Regions from separate parts of the Bradyrhizobium sp. UNPA324 genome, predicted to be linked through region 1. Evidence: riboswitches for the same ligand, from Rfam matches in the RefSeq annotation. Region 1 holds a riboswitch; the other holds the start of a gene.
What was found. A riboswitch is a leader RNA that binds a small molecule or an ion and turns the genes downstream of it on or off. The one in region 1 is predicted to bind S-adenosylmethionine.
Positions count from the first base shown of each region.

Region 2: linked by a shared signal. The riboswitch ahead of UNPA324_RS20825 (O-succinylhomoserine sulfhydrylase) and the one ahead of metX (homoserine O-acetyltransferase MetX) in region 1 are both predicted to bind S-adenosylmethionine.

Region 1 covers NZ_LFJD01000004.1:5,511,757-5,519,990, reverse strand. The annotation lists gene UNPA324_RS26530 (MOSC domain-containing protein) at 1-250, shown strand, start outside; gene UNPA324_RS26525 (TIGR02594 family protein) at 371-1,123, opposite strand; gene UNPA324_RS26520 (alpha/beta fold hydrolase) at 1,340-2,200, shown strand; gene metW (methionine biosynthesis protein MetW) at 2,316-2,978, opposite strand; gene metX (homoserine O-acetyltransferase MetX) at 2,981-4,186, opposite strand; SAM riboswitch at 4,278-4,357, opposite strand; gene UNPA324_RS26505 (chorismate mutase) at 4,514-5,362, shown strand; gene hisC (histidinol-phosphate transaminase) at 5,399-6,496, shown strand; gene UNPA324_RS26495 (prephenate/arogenate dehydrogenase family protein) at 6,493-7,431, shown strand; gene UNPA324_RS26490 (hypothetical protein) at 7,432-7,863, opposite strand; gene UNPA324_RS26485 (hypothetical protein) at 7,898-8,234, opposite strand, start outside.
Region 2 covers NZ_LFJD01000004.1:4,331,710-4,339,943, reverse strand. The annotation lists gene UNPA324_RS20840 (hypothetical protein) at 105-1,157, opposite strand; gene UNPA324_RS20835 (PAS domain S-box protein) at 1,262-1,678, opposite strand; gene UNPA324_RS20830 (2'-deoxycytidine 5'-triphosphate deaminase) at 1,850-2,986, opposite strand; SAM riboswitch at 3,067-3,146, shown strand; gene UNPA324_RS20825 (O-succinylhomoserine sulfhydrylase) at 3,220-4,407, shown strand; gene UNPA324_RS20820 (SGNH/GDSL hydrolase family protein) at 4,570-5,562, opposite strand; gene UNPA324_RS20815 (SGNH/GDSL hydrolase family protein) at 5,575-6,354, opposite strand; gene UNPA324_RS20810 (OpgC domain-containing protein) at 6,354-7,592, opposite strand; gene apaG (Co2+/Mg2+ efflux facilitator ApaG/CorD) at 7,829-8,221, shown strand.

The sequences.
Region 1 (8,234 bases):
CTGGTCGGAGCTCGATCTCGTCGGCCAGACGCTTGCGATCGGACAGGCGCGGCTGAAGGTGGTCAAGCGCATCGTCCGCTGCCCCGCCACCAATGTGGACCCGGTGACGGCCAAACGCGATCTCGAAATCCCGCCGATGCTCTCGCGCCATCTCGGCCACATGGATTGCGGCATCTATGCCGAGGTGATCGAAGGCGGCGAGATTGGCATCGGTGATGCAATCGCGGTGGAAGAGCCGAAGCTGGTGTGACGGGACACTGGCCCCGCGCACTCCGTCATTACGAGCGCAGCGAAGCAATCCAGAGATCTATCCGCTGAGGCAGTCTGGATTGCTTCGTCGCTTCGCTCCTCGCAATGACGAGGCCTCAGCTCAATTCGGCATCACATACGCATAAATCCGGCCGCGCGAGATCGGCGCCTCGCGGACGCGGTTGCCGTTGTTGCCGGAGATCATGATCGGATTGCCCTGCGCGTCGATGCCGGTGATGATGCCGACATGGCCACCCCGGCCGCCGCGTGACATCACCGCGATGGCACCGACCTGCGGACCTGAGACGCGCGTGCCGTAACGCGCAAACGAGCTCGCCATATCTGATCCCGTGCCCTGATGGCCGGTGTGCTGCAAAACCATGTTCATGAACCGCGCGCACCACAGGCTGCCGCGCCCGGTCGGATTGCCGCCGATGTAGCGGCGCGCCTCGGAGACGAGGCCCGATCCACCGCCAAAGCCACCGCTGCTCGTGGCGTCACTCGCGATGCTGCCGTTCGCGCTCATGGCCGCTCGACGGCTACCGCTCGTGACCATTCGACCGCCGCCGCTGATGATCGTTCCGCCATTGCCGCCCGTGGCCACGCCGGGGCTATTGGTGTTCGGATCATAGCTGGCAAAGGTGTTGCCGAAGCCGCTCGCCTGCAATTGCGCGGCGCTGCGCTCGAAGCGCGAGCTGCGTGCATGGTGGCGGTCATGATGATGTCTGGCGTGGTGCACGTAGGCGTGCCGCTCTGCGCTATGACGATGATGCGGCCGCGCTGAGGCCGGAGAAACGAATGCGGCAAATGCCGCGGAGAAGAACGCCAGCGCAATAACACAACGCGACAGGCGAGACGCAAACAACTCAAACATTCTTCATCCTTCGTTGACACCCCACTTCCCATCGGCCCGTGCAAGAGCCGACATCCGCCTGGCCGTTAAGCCGCCGGATGTGGCGAGAAAAAGACGCGGGTGGCCTGCGAATAGCTGCGATGATTTTGCGCCGGACCTGGTCCAATGCTGCCGCATTGCGGACAACAGCATTAACTGCGATCCTGCAAAGGCGGCTTGAACAGAGGGAAACGGTTAATGCCCCACGCCACGACCAGGGACGACGTCCGCATCTATTTCGAGGAGGCGGGTCAGGGAACGCCGATCATTTTTCTGCACGAGTTCGCGGCCGACTACACCAATTGGGAGCCGCAGATGCGTTACTTCTCGCGCGGCCATCGCTGCATCACCTATTCAGCGCGCGGCTACACGCCGTCGGACGTGCCCGAGGGCGAGGTCTACAGCTACACGCATTTCTACAGCGACGCGCTCGCGGTGCTCGATCATCTCAAAATCGAGCGCGCGCATCTCGTTGGCCTGTCGATGGGCGCCTACTCGTCTCTGCAGATCGGATTGAACGCGCCGCAGCGCGCGTTGTCGATGACGCTGGCTGGCGTCGGCTCGGGTTCGGAGCTCGAGAACCTGGAGGCATGGCGCAAGCAGTGCCGCGCCAATGCCGAGCAATTCGAGACGCTGGGCTCGGCGGAAGTGGCAAAAGTCACGCGCGAGGCGCCGAGCCGGATTCCCTTCCTGGTGAAGGATCCGCGCGGGCACGCCGATTTCTACGCCGCTCTGGCGCGGCACGACGCTCAGGGTTCGGCGCGCACGATGCGCGGCTTCCAGGGCGGCCGCCCCTCGATCTATACGATGACGGAGGCGATCCGAGCCGTCGCGACGCCGGCGCTGATCATCTGCGGCGACGAGGACGATCCGTGCATCGGGCCGAGCCTGTTCTTGAAGAAGCACCTGCCGGCCGCAGGGCTCGCGATGTTTCCGAAGTCCGGCCACGTGCTCAATCTCGAAGAGCCGGCGCTGTTCAACGAGAGCGTAGAGCGGTTCATCACGCTGGTGGAAGCCGGCCGCTGGCCGGTGCGGGATCCGCGGTCGCTGGCGCAATAGCGCGAAGGCGCCGCCACATACTCCGTCATCGCGAGCGCAGCGAAGCAATCCAGAGTCTTTCCACGGAGACGGTCTGGATTGCTTCGTCGCAAGGGCTCCTCGCAATGACGAGAAACTATTTCCCCCCGCCGCGGCTCAGCAGAAACACCGCCTGCTCGCCGAACATATTCCACACCCACCAGGGCAGATTCAGCGGCACCGGGCGGCCGTAGAGATCGAGCGCCACCGAGCGCTCCATCTTGACGTTGATCTCGTCGCAGAGCTGCACGAAATCCTTGATGGTGCAGAAATGGATGTTGGCGGTGTCGTACCAGGTCGCCGGCAGATTCTCGGTACGCGGCATGTGGCCGCCGATCAGGAGCTGGAGCCGCATCTTCCAGAAGCCGAAATTCGGGAACGAGACGATGGCGCGGCGGCCGATGCGCAGCAGATTTTCCAGCACCACCCGCGGCTGCCGCGTTGCCTGCAGCGTCTGCGACAGGATGACGTAGTCGAAGGCGTCGTCGGGATAATTGACGAGGTCGGTGTCGGCATCGCCCTGCACCACCGCAAGACCCTTGGCGACGCAGCGGTTGACCCCCTCGCGCGACAGCTCGATGCCGCGGCCGTCGATGCCGCGCGTCTCCAAGAGCTGAAGCAGGTCGCCCTCGCCGCAGCCGACGTCGAGCACTTTCGAGCCCGGCTTGACCATCTCGGCGACCAGGAGATGATCGGCGCGAAACTGACCAGACTGCCCCGCCGCAAGGCCGCCCAACGGCAGCACTTCCTGTACAGACATCGCTAGCCGTCCTTCTTGCCGCTGAGCCCGCGCGCCTTGCCTGCCGATTGCAGGAAGGCGCGGGAGATGTCGAAGAATTCGGGAACGTCGAGCAGGAAGGCGTCGTGACCGCGATCGGTCTCGATCTCGGCGAACGACACCCGCGCGCTCGACGCATTCAGCGCATGCACCAGCGCGCGCGATTCCGAGGTCGGAAACAGCCAGTCGCTGGTGAAGGAGACGACGCAGAACCGGGTCGCAATTCCCGCGAACGCCTTTGCGAGCACCCCGCCATGGTCGGCGGCGATGTCGAAATAGTCCATCGCGCGCGTCAGATAGAGATAGGAATTGGCATCGAAGCGCTCGACGAAGGAGGAGCCCTGGTAGCGCAGATAGGACTCGACCTGGAAGTCGGCGTCGAACGAGAAGGTCGGCAGCTCGCGGTCCTGCATGCGCCGGCCGAACTTGCGATGCAGCGCCGCGTCCGAGAGATAGGTGATGTGCGCCGCCATCCGCGCCACCGCGAGCCCGCGATGCGGATGGATGCCGTGATCGGCATAGCCGCCGCCGTGCCAATCGGGATCGGCCATCACGGCTTGGCGGCCGAGCTCGTGGAAGGCGATGTTCTGCGCCGAGTGCCGCGTCGCGCAGGCGATCGCCAGCGCGGAGAACACGCGGGAAGGATAGGCCGCGGTCCATTGCAACACCTGCATGCCGCCCATCGAGCCGCCCACGACCGCGAACAGCGTGTCGATGCCGAGCCGGTCGATCAGCATCGCCTGCGCACGCACCATGTCCGGAATGGTGATGACGGGGAAATCGAGCCCCCAGACCTTGCCGGTGGCGGGATTGATCGACGCCGGCCCGGTCGAGCCCATGCAGCCGCCGATCACGTTGGAGCAGATGATGAAGTAGTGCTTGGGGTCGATCGGGCGGCCGGGGCCGACCAGGGTTTCCCACCAGCCGGGCTTGCCCGTGACGGGATGGACATTGGCGACGTGCTGATCGCCGGTCAGCGCATGGCAGATCAGCACCGCGTTGGAGCGACCGGCGTTGAGCTCGCCATAGGTCTGGTAGGCGATCTGGAACGGTGAGAGATCGACGCCGCAATCGAGCCGCAGCGGCTGCTCGGTGCCGAAATGTGCTACTTGCGAGCTCGGATGATCCACCTCATGCGACCGCTCGTCGGCGCTGATCGCAGGACTCGGTATCGACTTGACGCCACCCATCTGACCATCGACCTCGTTTGCGATCAAACGCTTGACCGCCACTTGCATCAGGCCATGAAAAACCCGGCCTGAACGATAGGTTCGGCCGGGATCGGAAGCGTCCCCGGCCTGTTTAGCGAGTTTTTTAACGTGGCTGCAAGCCGGCCGGCTCAAATGACCACGGAACGGGCAAAAGCTACCGTCTTGGGCGGTTTTCGTCAAGTCGCGGGGCCGGATCGACCTAATTCGCCGCTGTCGCGCGAGACGAAAAGGACGTCATTTCTCTTTGCTTTCGCCGCCCCGACTGCCTAATCAGGACATCCCCATCGGAACGATCAACAGCCAGCCATGTCCCAACGTCCGCCCGCGCCACCATCGCTGCAGGAACTGCGCAAGGAGATCGACGCGATCGACGAGGGCATGCATCGCCTCCTGATGCAGCGCGGCGACATCATCGACCGGCTGATCCAGGTCAAGCAGACCCAGGAGGTCGGCTCGGCGTTCCGCCCTGCGCGCGAGGCTTCGATGATGCGCGAGCTCGTGCAGCGTCATCGCGGCATCCTGCCGCTCGACACGGTCGAGAGCATCTGGCGCGTCATCATCTCGACCTTCACCTATGTGCAGGCGCCGTTCTCCGTGCACGCCGACGTCTCGGCCAGCGAGCCGGCGATGCGCGATTCCGTGCGCTTCAATTTCGGTTTCACGGTGCCTTACGTCGCCTATTTCAGCGCGCAGGCCGCGGTCGAGGCGGTGGCGAAATCCAAGGGCGACCTGGCGCTGGTCTCGGCGACCTCGAGCCGCACGCCATGGTGGCTGGAGCTGGAAGCGAACGGGGCCCCGAAGATCATCGCACGGATGCCCTTCATCGAGCGTGCCGACCATCCGGCCGCATTGCCGGTGTTCGCGATCTCGCGGGTCCCCGACAGCGCCCTGGTGACCGAGGTCGAGACCTTCAGCGTGCGCGTGTCGGGGTGGAACGCCGAGGTCGCGCGCGCTTTGTCACCGCTCGCCGAGATCGTGGCGGTGCCCGACACCGCCTTTGACGGCGCGGCACTGCTGGTCTCGGTCACGAGCGCGACCAGCATCGACAAAATCAGGGCTGCCCTGATCGAGGCGGGGGCCTCGGTGCGCTCCGTGGCCCTCGTCGGCAGCCACGCAACGCGCTATACGGTGCCCCCGACCGGGGCGAAATCGTAAACCGCGCGCCACGCCCCGCCATTTTCGGAGTTCAAGATGTCCCGCCCCGTGCCGAATCCCGGCATTCTCGATATTGCGCCCTACACGCCCGGCAAGAGCCCGGTGGCGGAGCCTGGCCGCAAGGTGTTCAAGCTCTCGGCCAATGAGACGCCGTTCGGGCCCTCGCCCAAGGCGATCGAAGCGTTCAAGCGCGTGGCGGATCATCTTGAGGACTATCCGGAAGGGACCTCGCGCGTGCTGCGCGAGGCGATCGGCCGCTCGTTCGGGCTCGATCCCAACCGCATCATCTGCGGCGCCGGCTCGGACGAGATCCTCAATCTGCTCGCCCATACCTATCTCAGCCATGGCGACGAGGCGATCTCCACCACGCACGGCTTCCTGGTCTACCCGATCGCGACCATGGCGGTCGGCGCCAAGAACGTCATCGCGCAGGAGAAGGACCTCACCTGCGACGTCGATGCCATTCTCAAGGCGGTGACGCCGAAGACGAAGCTGGTCTGGCTCGCCAACCCCAACAATCCGACCGGCACTTATGTCCCGTTCGACGAGGTCAAGCGGCTGCGCGCCGGCCTGCCCTCGCACGTGCTCCTGGTGCTGGATGCCGCCTATTGCGATTACGTCTCGCGTAACGACTACGAGATGGGGATCGAGCTCGTCGCCACCACCGAGAATACGGTGGTGACCCACACCTTCTCCAAGATCCACGGCCTCGCCGCGCTGCGCATCGGCTGGATGTTCGGTCCCGAGCACATCATCGACGCCGTCAACCGCATCCGCGGCCCGTTCAACGTGTCGACGCCGGCGATGTATGCCGCGGTCGCCGCGATCGAGGACACCGCGCACCAGGCGATGTCGAAGCAGTTCACCGAGACCTGGCGCAACTGGCTCACCGAGGAAATCGGCAAGCTCGGATTGAAGGTGACGCCGAGCGTCGCCAATTTCGTGCTGATCCACTTCCCGACCGACAAGGGCAAGACCGCTGACGACGCCGACGCCTTCCTCACCAAGCGCGGCCTCGTGCTGCGCGGCTTGAAGAACTACGGCCTGCCGCATTCGCTGCGCATGACCATCGGCACCGAGGAGGCCAACCGCCTCGTGGTCGACGGCCTGCGCGACTTCATGGCCGGCAAATGAGCAGCGCACCGCACTTCCGGCGCGTCGCGCTGATCGGCTTCGGCCTGATCGGCGGCTCGATCGCGCGCGCTGCCAAGCTCCAGGGCTTGGCCGGCGAGATCGTCACCACCGCGCGCTCGGAGAAGACTCGCGCGCGGGTGCTCGAGCTCGGCATCGTCGACAAGGTCGTGGCGACCAATGTGGAAGCGGTGAAGGATGCCGATCTCGTCATCCTCTGCATTCCCGTCGGCGCCTGCGGGCAGGTGGCGCAGGAGATTGCCGCGCATCTGAAGCCCGGCGCCATTATCTCCGACGTCGGCTCGGTGAAGGGCGCCATCGTCAGGGACATGGCACCGCATCTGCCGAAGACCGTTCATTTCGTGCCGGCGCATCCCGTCGCGGGCACCGAGCATTCGGGACCGGATTCCGGTTTCGCCGAGCTCTTCCTCAATCGCTGGTGCATCCTCACCCCGCCCGAAGGCGTCGATGCGGCTGCGACCGATCGCCTGCGCGCATTCTGGGCGGCGATGGGCGCCAAGGTCGAGGTCATGACGCCGGATCACCACGACCTCGTGCTCGCCATCACAAGTCATCTGCCGCATCTGATCGCCTACACCATCGTCGGCACCGCCGACGAGCTGGCGCAGGTGACGGAGTCCGAGGTGATCAAGTTCTCCGCCGGCGGCTTTCGCGATTTCACCCGCATCGCGGCCTCCGACCCGACGATGTGGCGCGACGTCTTCCTCGCCAACAAGGAGGCGGTGCTGGAGATGCTCGGCACCTTCACCGAGGATCTCGCCAAGCTCACGCGCGCAATCCGCCGCGGCGACGGCGAGGCGCTGTTCGACCACTTCACCCGCACCCGCGCCATTCGCCGCGGCATCGTCGAGATCGGCCAGGATTCGGCGGCCGCGGATTTCGGCCGCCAACATGGCCAGCTCGGCAAGAAGCCGTAGCTACGTGCCAGCCGTGAATATCCGGCCGACGAGACCTGCGACGATCTGCATGCACACGCCGAGCGCCCACGAGAAGCCGAGGACAAGGTTCCAGCCCCCGTCCGCGGCCTCGTCGAACACGAACGAGTAGAGCGCGAGCAGGCCGGCTCCGGCCGCAAAGAACGTTCCCGCAGCGCTGACGAGATCGATCGCGGCAGACCGGTGCACCGGTCGCTCCCGTGGGGACGGCCAGCGCGGCAGGTCAATCCCGAGATAGGCGCCGGCCACACCGAGCGCGATCAGCATGGCCGCGAATTCGACCGTGTCGAACCACGCGAGCTCGACACGCATCAAGAGCGCAGCGACGAAGGTCGCGCCAACCGCGCCCGTCATGGCAAGGCCAAGCCGGGCAACGATCTGCGCGAGCCGAAGGATCAGAAGGCCGTCAGACAATCGTCACCCTCGCTTCGCCGTATTCGCTTCATGATCAGAACGGATAGTAACGGATCTGCGTCATGACGACGTTGTCGTCGGTCTTCGGCGCACCACCGACACCGGCGAACGCGAAGCGTTGCGTGTGGGAATACTGCACGCCGGCTTTGAGCGTGCCGTAATTGCCCTGGTAGATGGTGTCGTAGATCCCGGCCGTGATTTGGCGGACCTCCTTGGTATTGCCGTTGCAAGTCGCGGCCGGCGAGCTCTCGATGTTGCAGCCGGTGTTGTTGTAGAGCGGATTGCCGTAGCCGAACGGCACCGTGCCGACATTGGCGAAATTCGCCTTGGCCTTCTCCAAACCCGCGTAGCTGTAGACGTCGAGGCTCGGC
Region 2 (8,234 bases), 1.2 Mb from region 1:
TGCAGGCGTGCCCTGCGACAGCGCATTTCGATGGATGGAATTGCGGCTCTCTCCTCTCCCTCTCCCCGCCTGCGGCGAGGTGGTAGCCGCGGCAGCACTGCCGTCTATCCAATCGTCCAGAGCAGCGGCGGTCGCCCGCCAGCGGCAGGGCGCAGATGCACGGCGATATGCCGTCCGCATCCGGCAGCCAGGCCTTCGAACAATCCCTCCAGCACCCTGGCGCAAGCGGGGTGATAGTCGGCAACGTCGTCCATCAGCCTCCAGCTCTGCTGGCGAAGTTCAGACGTGCCTTCCGACTGCTTCATCTCGGCCAGATCATCCTGCGCGGCGAACAGCGCATTCAGGAATGCTGCAAATTCGCTCACCCCGCCGCGGCTCATCGCCAGCGCGGCTGCGACCTCGTCGAAATATTGCATCCCGATCAGCTTGCCGGTGAGGCGCAGCAGATAGCCGGCGTCTTCAGGGCCGAACAGCTGCACCATCACGGGGGCCGCGGTCCGCACATATTCCATCGCGTAATTGCGATAGGCCTTCTCCAGACGCGGCCTCGGCCAGCTCGCGACCGGCAAAGCCGGCGCGATCTTCGCATCGAATGGCGGCGCTTCGAGGTGGCGCGCGAAGACGAGCCGCTGGTCCAGCTCGAGCGGATGATCGTACTGATGGTAATAGCCTTCGAGCCCGTCCTGGCCGTCGACACTCTGCTTGGTGCAGACGAAGCCGAGGCGGAGATCTCCGAGGGCTGCGCCATTGTTGGCGTGCCAGCCGCGCAGCATCGCACGGGACACCTCGCCCGGCACGCCGCAGATCGCCGTGCCCTTCCAGATCCAGCGCGGCGGCGGATAACGGATCCAGGCCTTGGTGTCGCTCTCGTACATGTATTCGACGTGCACGCCGCCGATCCAGTTGGAGAGATAGTGATATTGCGCAGCCGCCACCGCCGGCGGCAGATGATCGATGCCGAGCTTCCTCAGGCCCGGCAGGAAGCGCTCCTGCTGCTGACGGCGAAATACGCGGAACACGAACTCGGCGGCATCCGCAGTGCCGCGTCGTGTCACGACGGTGAGGATGAGGCCGGTGAAATAGGCGTGATAGAGGTCGGCGACCGCGCGCCAGCGCTTGTATTGGGCTTCCTGCGCGGCGTCTACAGCGGCGGCCATGCTCGCTCCCGATCGTTGTTTCGATCGAGTGTGTCACTGCACCCCACGGCAGGCAACATGACGCCCGTGCAGGGCGCCCTGCGCGGACGCCCGCCCATTCCGCATCACGAAGTTTGCGGCCGCGCCTTGGCCGCGCGCTCACGCTCGACCCGTTCGGTGACATCGCGCGCCATCGCCACGGACCCCAGGACGTTGCCGCCGGAATCCCGCACCAATGCGAACGTCATCTCGATGTAGAGCTTGCGTCCGCTCTTGTGCAGCGCGCGGGTCAGCGTCGGCTTGCCCGCGAGCTTCATGGCGCCGCTCGCGAGTGCGGCCTCGAAACCTTTCCAGTGCGCGGCGCGCAAATGTTCTGGAATGATCAGATCGAGATTCTGGCCGAGCGCCTCAGCAGCAGAGAAACCGAACAGGGCCGCCGCGGCACGGTTCCACCGCATGATCGTGCCGGAACGATCCGAATAGATCAGCGCATCCGCGACGTCTTCGGCGATCTTCGCGTCGAGTTCGGATTGATTGCTCATGTCATTTCCTTCGCCATGTCCGCGATCTTGCCTGGCACTCCGACACACACCGGTGTCATCGCCCGACTTGATCCGGCGATCCAGTATTCCAGAGGCCGCGGTGATTGAGCCGACAAGCCGCGGCGTACTGGATGCCCCGGTCAAGCCGGGGCATGACAGTAGGATGTGCCGCTACACCCGAAAATGCTTCGATAGTTTGAGGCCCTGGGCCTGGTAGTTCGAACCGATGCGCTGGCCGTACATCGCGTCGGGACGGGCCAGCATCTTCTCGTAGACGAGACGGCCGACGATCTGGCCGTGCTCGAGGATGAACGGCACTTCGCGCGAGCGAACTTCAAGCACGGCACGCGATCCCAACCCGCCGGCACCGGCATAGCCGAAGCCGGGATCGAAGAATCCGGCATAATGCACGCGGAATTCGCCGACCAAGGGATCGAACGGCACCATTTCCGCGGCGTAGTCGGGCGGCACCTGCACGGCTTCCTTCGAGGCGAGGATGTAGAACTCGCCGGGGTCGAGGATCAGGCTGCCGTCGGGACGCGCCGACATCGGCTCCCAGAAATCTTCCACCGCGTAGCCGGAGCGGCGATCGACGTCGACGACGCCGGTGTGGCGCTTGGCGCGGTAGCCGACGAAGCCGCTCGCTTTCTCGCCGGACAGGTCGACGGAGACGGCAACGCCCCCCGAGAGATCGGCATCGTCGACGTCGACGAGACGTTCAGTGGCATGCAAGCCATCGAGCTCGTCGGCGTTGAGGATGGCATCGCCGGTGCGGAAGCGCACCTGGCTGAGGCGCGAGCCTTCGCGCACCAGCACCGGAAACGTCTTCGGGCTGATCTCGGCATAGAGCGGACCGTGATAGCCGGCGCCGATCATGTCGAAGCGGCGGGTGCCGTCGGCGATGACGCGGGTGAAGACGTCGAGCCGGCCGGTGGAGCTCTTCGGGTTGGCGGCCGCGACGATCTCCGGCGGCAGCGCCAGGCTCTCCAGCAGCGGCACGATGTAGACGCAGTTGGTTTCCAGCACCGCGCCGTCGGCGAGGCTGAACTCGTGCAGCTTCAATTCGTCGATGCGCTCGGCGACGGTGGCGCCGGGACCGGGCAGGAAGCTGGCGCGGACGCGATAGGCGATGTCGCCAAGGCGCAGATCGAGGCTCGCCGGCTGGATCTGGCTCTCGACGAAGTCATAGGCGGGCAGGATGAGCCCCGCCTCCGCCATCGCCGCGATCATGCGGTCGGGCAGGATACCATTGGCGTCGGGCGCGACCGTGAACGTCAACCGGGGGTCCTCATCAGGGGTCTCATGCATCCGGGCATGCCGGAAATACAAGTCTTTTACGGCTATCCGATGGACGCCTTGACGGAAAGGGCATTGCGGAATATGAGCATCACTTATCCCGTGGTGATTTGAGCCGGCCGGCTTGCAGCCACGTTAAATAAGTCGCTAAACAGGCCGGGGACCTCTGTGATCCCGGCCCGTGGAGATATCCAGGCCGGTTTTTTTGTGACCGTTTCGACAAGACGGTCATGTCGGAGGTACCTATGTCGAAGTCGCCTGCCAACTACCGTCCCGAAACCCGCCTGGTCCATTCCGGCACCCTGCGCTCGCAATACGGCGAGACGTCGGAATCGCTGTTCCTGACCCAGGGCTACGTCTACGACACCGCCGAGCAATGCGAGGCGCGGTTCAAGGGCGAGGACCCCGGCTTCATCTATTCGCGCTACTCCAATCCCACGATCGCGATGTTCGAGCGCCGCATGATCGAGCTCGAGGGCGCCGAGGCGGCGCGCTCGGCGGCGACCGGCATGGCCGCGGTGACGACCGCGATCCTGGCGCCGCTGAGGGCCGGTGACCACGTCGTCGCCTCGCGGGCGCTGTTCGGCTCGTGCCTCTATGTCGTGCAGGACCTGTTGCCGCGCTACGGCATCGAGACCACGCTGGTCGACGGGCTCGACCTCGACCAGTGGCAGCGGGCGCTGCGGCCGAACACCAAGACGTTCTTCCTGGAGAGCCCGACCAACCCGACCTTGGATGTGCTCGACATCCCCTCGATCGCCGAGATCGCGCACAAGGGCGGCGCGCGGCTCGTCGTCGACAACGTGTTCGCAACCCCGATCTGGCAGAGCCCGCTCGCGCTCGGGGCCGACGTCGTGGTCTATTCCGCGACCAAGCATATCGACGGCCAGGGCCGGTGCCTGGGCGGCATCATCCTATCTTCGGAAGCCTTCATCGCCGAGCACATCCACAATTTCATGCGCCAGACCGGCCCTTCGATCTCGCCGTTCAACGCCTGGGTCCTGCTCAAGGGCCTGGAGACGCTGGGCGTGCGCGTGCGCGCGCAGACCGATACTGCGGCGCGCATCGCCGAGGTGCTGGCGAGCCACCCGAAGATCGCACGGCTGGTCTATCCCGGCCGCGCCGATCACCCGCAGGCGGCGCTGGTGAAGAAGCAGATGCGCGGCGGCTCGACGCTGGTCGGCTTCGAGGTCAAGGGCGGCAAGGCGGCCGCGTTCCGCGTGCTCAACGAGCTGAAGCTTGCGAGGATCTCGAACAATCTCGGCGACGCCAAGAGCCTCGTCACGCATCCGGCGACCACGACGCATCAGCGCCTGAAGCCGGAAGACCGCGCCGCCCTCGGCATCGGCGAAGGTTTTATTCGCTTCTCGGCGGGGCTCGAGCATGCCGATGATCTGATCGAGGATCTGACCGCGGCGCTGGAGAAGGCGTGAGCCGACGGAGGCCTCGTAGGGTGGACTAGCCCTGCGACTGCGCGAAGCGCAGTTCGCACGGCGTAATCCACCAACTTCGGTCGGCATCCGTTGATGCAGGGTGGGTTACGCCGAGCAGATGCGCCTCGCGCATCTGCAGGGCTAACCGACCCTACGGCACGGTTACATCGGCCGATACGTCCGCACATCGGCCGGCACGTTCACGCCGAGCTTGATCTGGCCGACGGAGCGGATGATGTCGTCGCCGAGCAGCTGGGCGAAGCAGGCATAGCCCCAATCGTTCATGTGCAGGCCGTCCGCAATGACGAAGCTCTCCACCGGGATCGATTGCTTCTCGTGCCAGTCGCGCATCACCTCGAAGCGCGGGAAGATGCCGACGTGACGAAGCTCGGCGACATTGCCGAGCAGCTTCACCATCTTGCCGGCGCTCTCCTTGCGCTGGTTGACGGCCGGCGAATATTGCGGATCGACCAGCACGATGTCGGAATCACCGGCGGCCTGGATGCGGCTGATGCCGTCCTCGACCAGCTTTGCGGTCTCGCCGGGATCGAGATTGCGCAGCACGGCGTTGGTGCCGACCTGCCAGATCACGAGATCCGGATGCACGTCGATTACCTGCGTCTGCAGGCGCTTCATCATCTCGGGCGCGTCCTCGCCGCCGACGCCGGCATTGACAACGGTGATGTCGGCGGTCGGATAGTGCCGGCGCAGCTGCGCGGCGAGGCGGTTCGGATAGTTGAACTCCGGCGAGCTCGCGCCGAACCCTGCCGTCGACGACGAGCCGAACGCGACGATGACGACGGGCTTGCCCGCGACGAGCTTGCCCGCGACATGCGGCAGCGAGCCCATCGCTTTCGATCCATCCTTCGGCGGCAGGCAAGGCACGCGGCTGAAAATGTCGGCGGCGGATTTGGCGACCTGCTTCACCTTGTCGATGGCGCGCGACGTGACGCCGCGTTGCTCCGGTGAGGTCACGGCCACGGTGGTCTGGGAGGGCGAAGCGGGAGCGGGATCAGCCGACTGCGCCGGTGCTTGTGTCGTCTGTGCGGCTTGCGTCTGCGCATGCGATTGCGCGGCCGGCGCCAGCAACAACAGCATTGCTGCTGCAGGCGCGGCCAGCCATGCCGTCAGGCAAAAAGGGCGGAGAGAACTCATTAACGCTAGACCTCAATTTTGCTGCTGGGCCGGCTCCAGATGGGCTGCGTCGATCACGAACTGTGCCAACGCCCGGCCAAGGCAATCATGAACCTGTTTCGCCAGCTCGGGCCCGCGGGACGGGCTGAACAGGTCGAACTGACCCTGATCGTTCCACTGCCGCATGATCGCGAAACGATCGAACAACGGAATATCATGCTCCTGTGCCACCACGCGCATATTATCGAGAAACGGTTGGGCCGAGATCATCGTTTCGGTGCGCGGGCTGTACTGCAAATTCATCAAGACGACGTCGGCCCCTGCCTTTTGCAACGCAACAACCCCTGCGGTCACCGCGCTGCGAAATTCATCGGGATCGATGGATCGGATGGCGTCCACGGTCCCGGTCTGCCAGATCACCAAAGTAGGCGGTTTTGCTTCCATCAGCTTAACGAAGGTGGAGGCGGCCTCCTCCGCCGTTCGCTTGCTCTGTATTTCTACGGAGATGTGCACCACCTCGGATGCCGGCAGCTTCTCCTTGAGGATCGCCTCCATGCGCGCCGGATAGGAGCTGCTCTCCGACGACGGAATCGTGGTGGAGCGGCTGCCGACGACCAGGATCTCGAGCGGCTTGCCGGCCTTGACGGCGTCGGCGACCTTGGGAAGCTGACTTTCGCTGGTAAGCAGATAGGACGGCACTTCGCAGGTGGCGGGCGCAGTGGATGCCGCGGGCGCAGCATCACCCGCGCGCGCCGCAGGCGCGGCGAGGCTACCGCATAGCAGGATCAGGCTCAGGAGAACCTTCGCCTTCATCAGCCCCCTCCCGCCAGATCGGCGTTCTTGGTTTTCGTGCCGCTCTTGTCAGCCACGCGCTTGTACCACGAAATCACCCAGGCTACGCCCCACATGATCAGCACCCCCGAGAGACTAATCAGCGCATGCATGGCTGCACCGCCGGAGACTTCGGCGAGAATGAAATGGCCGGCAAAGGCCAGGAAGACGCCGAGGCAGAAGATCTCGAGGGAGTGCTGCCCACATAGAATCAATGGCCGCAGCCAGCGCGATTTCAAGCCCGGCCAATCCCGGGGCAGGAAGCGCACGGTGAGCGCCGCCAGCGCCAGGAAATGCGTGAAGCGCAGCACGTCCAGGTCGGTCTTGTCGATCGGGTACATCCACTGCTCGATCCGCTTCGGCATGAATTGGGAGAGCTGCGGCACGTACCAGGTCAGCGTCACGTAGAACGCCGCGGCGAGATAGGCGATCGAGATCCACATCGTCACCGGAGAGGCCAGGATACGCGACATCCGGCGCGCACCTCCGAGCGCGCACCATGCACCGAACACGAACAGCAATTGCCAGGCCAACGGATTGAACGCCCAGAAGCCATTCGGATAGGCGGAGAAGTAGAGGTCGAATTCCCAGGTCACCGCATAGAGCACGACCGAGAGGCCGAGCGTGACGTCCGGCCGCCACTTCATCGAATAAAGGATCAGCGGCAACGCCAGCATCAGCACGATGTAGAGCGGCAGCACGTCCATGTTGACGGGACGGAAGCGCAACAGCAGCGCCTGCACGATGGTGACGTCGGGCTGCTTGAGGAAATCCATGATCCCCATCTCTTCGGTGTAGAGCGGGTTCTCGAAGCTGGTCGCCACATAGGAGATCTCGGCGAGGAAGATCGTGAACAGGAAGACATGGGCGACGTAGATCTGCCAGACGCGTCGCAGGATGCGCGCGGTGGCGATGACGAAGCCGCTCTCCAGCATCGCCCGGCCATAGACGAAGGCGGCGGTGTAGCCGGAGATGAAGATGAAGATCTCCGTGGCGTCGCTGAAGCCGTAATTACGGATCGTGAACCAGGTCAAAAGACTGGTCGGCAGATGGTCGATGAAGATCAGCCACAGCGCGAGCCCGCGGAACAGATCGAGCCGAAGCTCGCGCTCACCGATGGTGGGCAGCGTGATGGCCGGCGCCCTCGCGCGCGGCTTCGCCTCCGCGGGCTTGGCGGTTCCCGTGATCGTCGATCCCGTCACTTGGTCGGCAATGGTCATCGGGGCCCAAAAACCCTTCCGCAAATCGCGACGTCTCGAGGAGTGTACCGGTCCGGTCATTGTACCGCAAAGCGGCCGGATACCATGGGGGATCTCTCGCGGGCGTTTCCCTTTGGGGTATTTCCTGCGGGTGTTTCCCTCGTGGGTGTCATTCCCTTCGAATTCTGGCGGGACGATGTCGCCAAAGCCGTCTGCGGCGTTTGGTTCCTGCGCCCGATTTCGGTATGGTAGCAGCCATGTACCGCGCCGTGACCCGCCAGATCGAAGTGACCGTCGAGCCGAACTTTGTTCCGGAGCAGTCGTCGGCCGACCGCTCCCGCTACTTCTGGTCCTACACCATCGTCATCACCAATTCCGGCGAGGAGACCGTGCAGCTCAAGACGCGGCACTGGATCATCACCGATGCCTCCGGCCGCCAGCAGGAGGTGAAGGGCGAAGGCGTGGTCGGCGAGCAGCCGATCCTGGCCCCCGGCGAACGGTTCGAATACACCTCCGGCGTCCCACTCTCGACCGCCTCCGGCTTCATGACCGGCCGCTACCAGATGGTCAGCGAAAGCGGCGAGCGCTTCGAGATCGACGTGCCGGCGTTCTCGCTGGACAGCCCCGACAGCAAGCGGGTGTTGAATTAGGGGCACTCTCCTG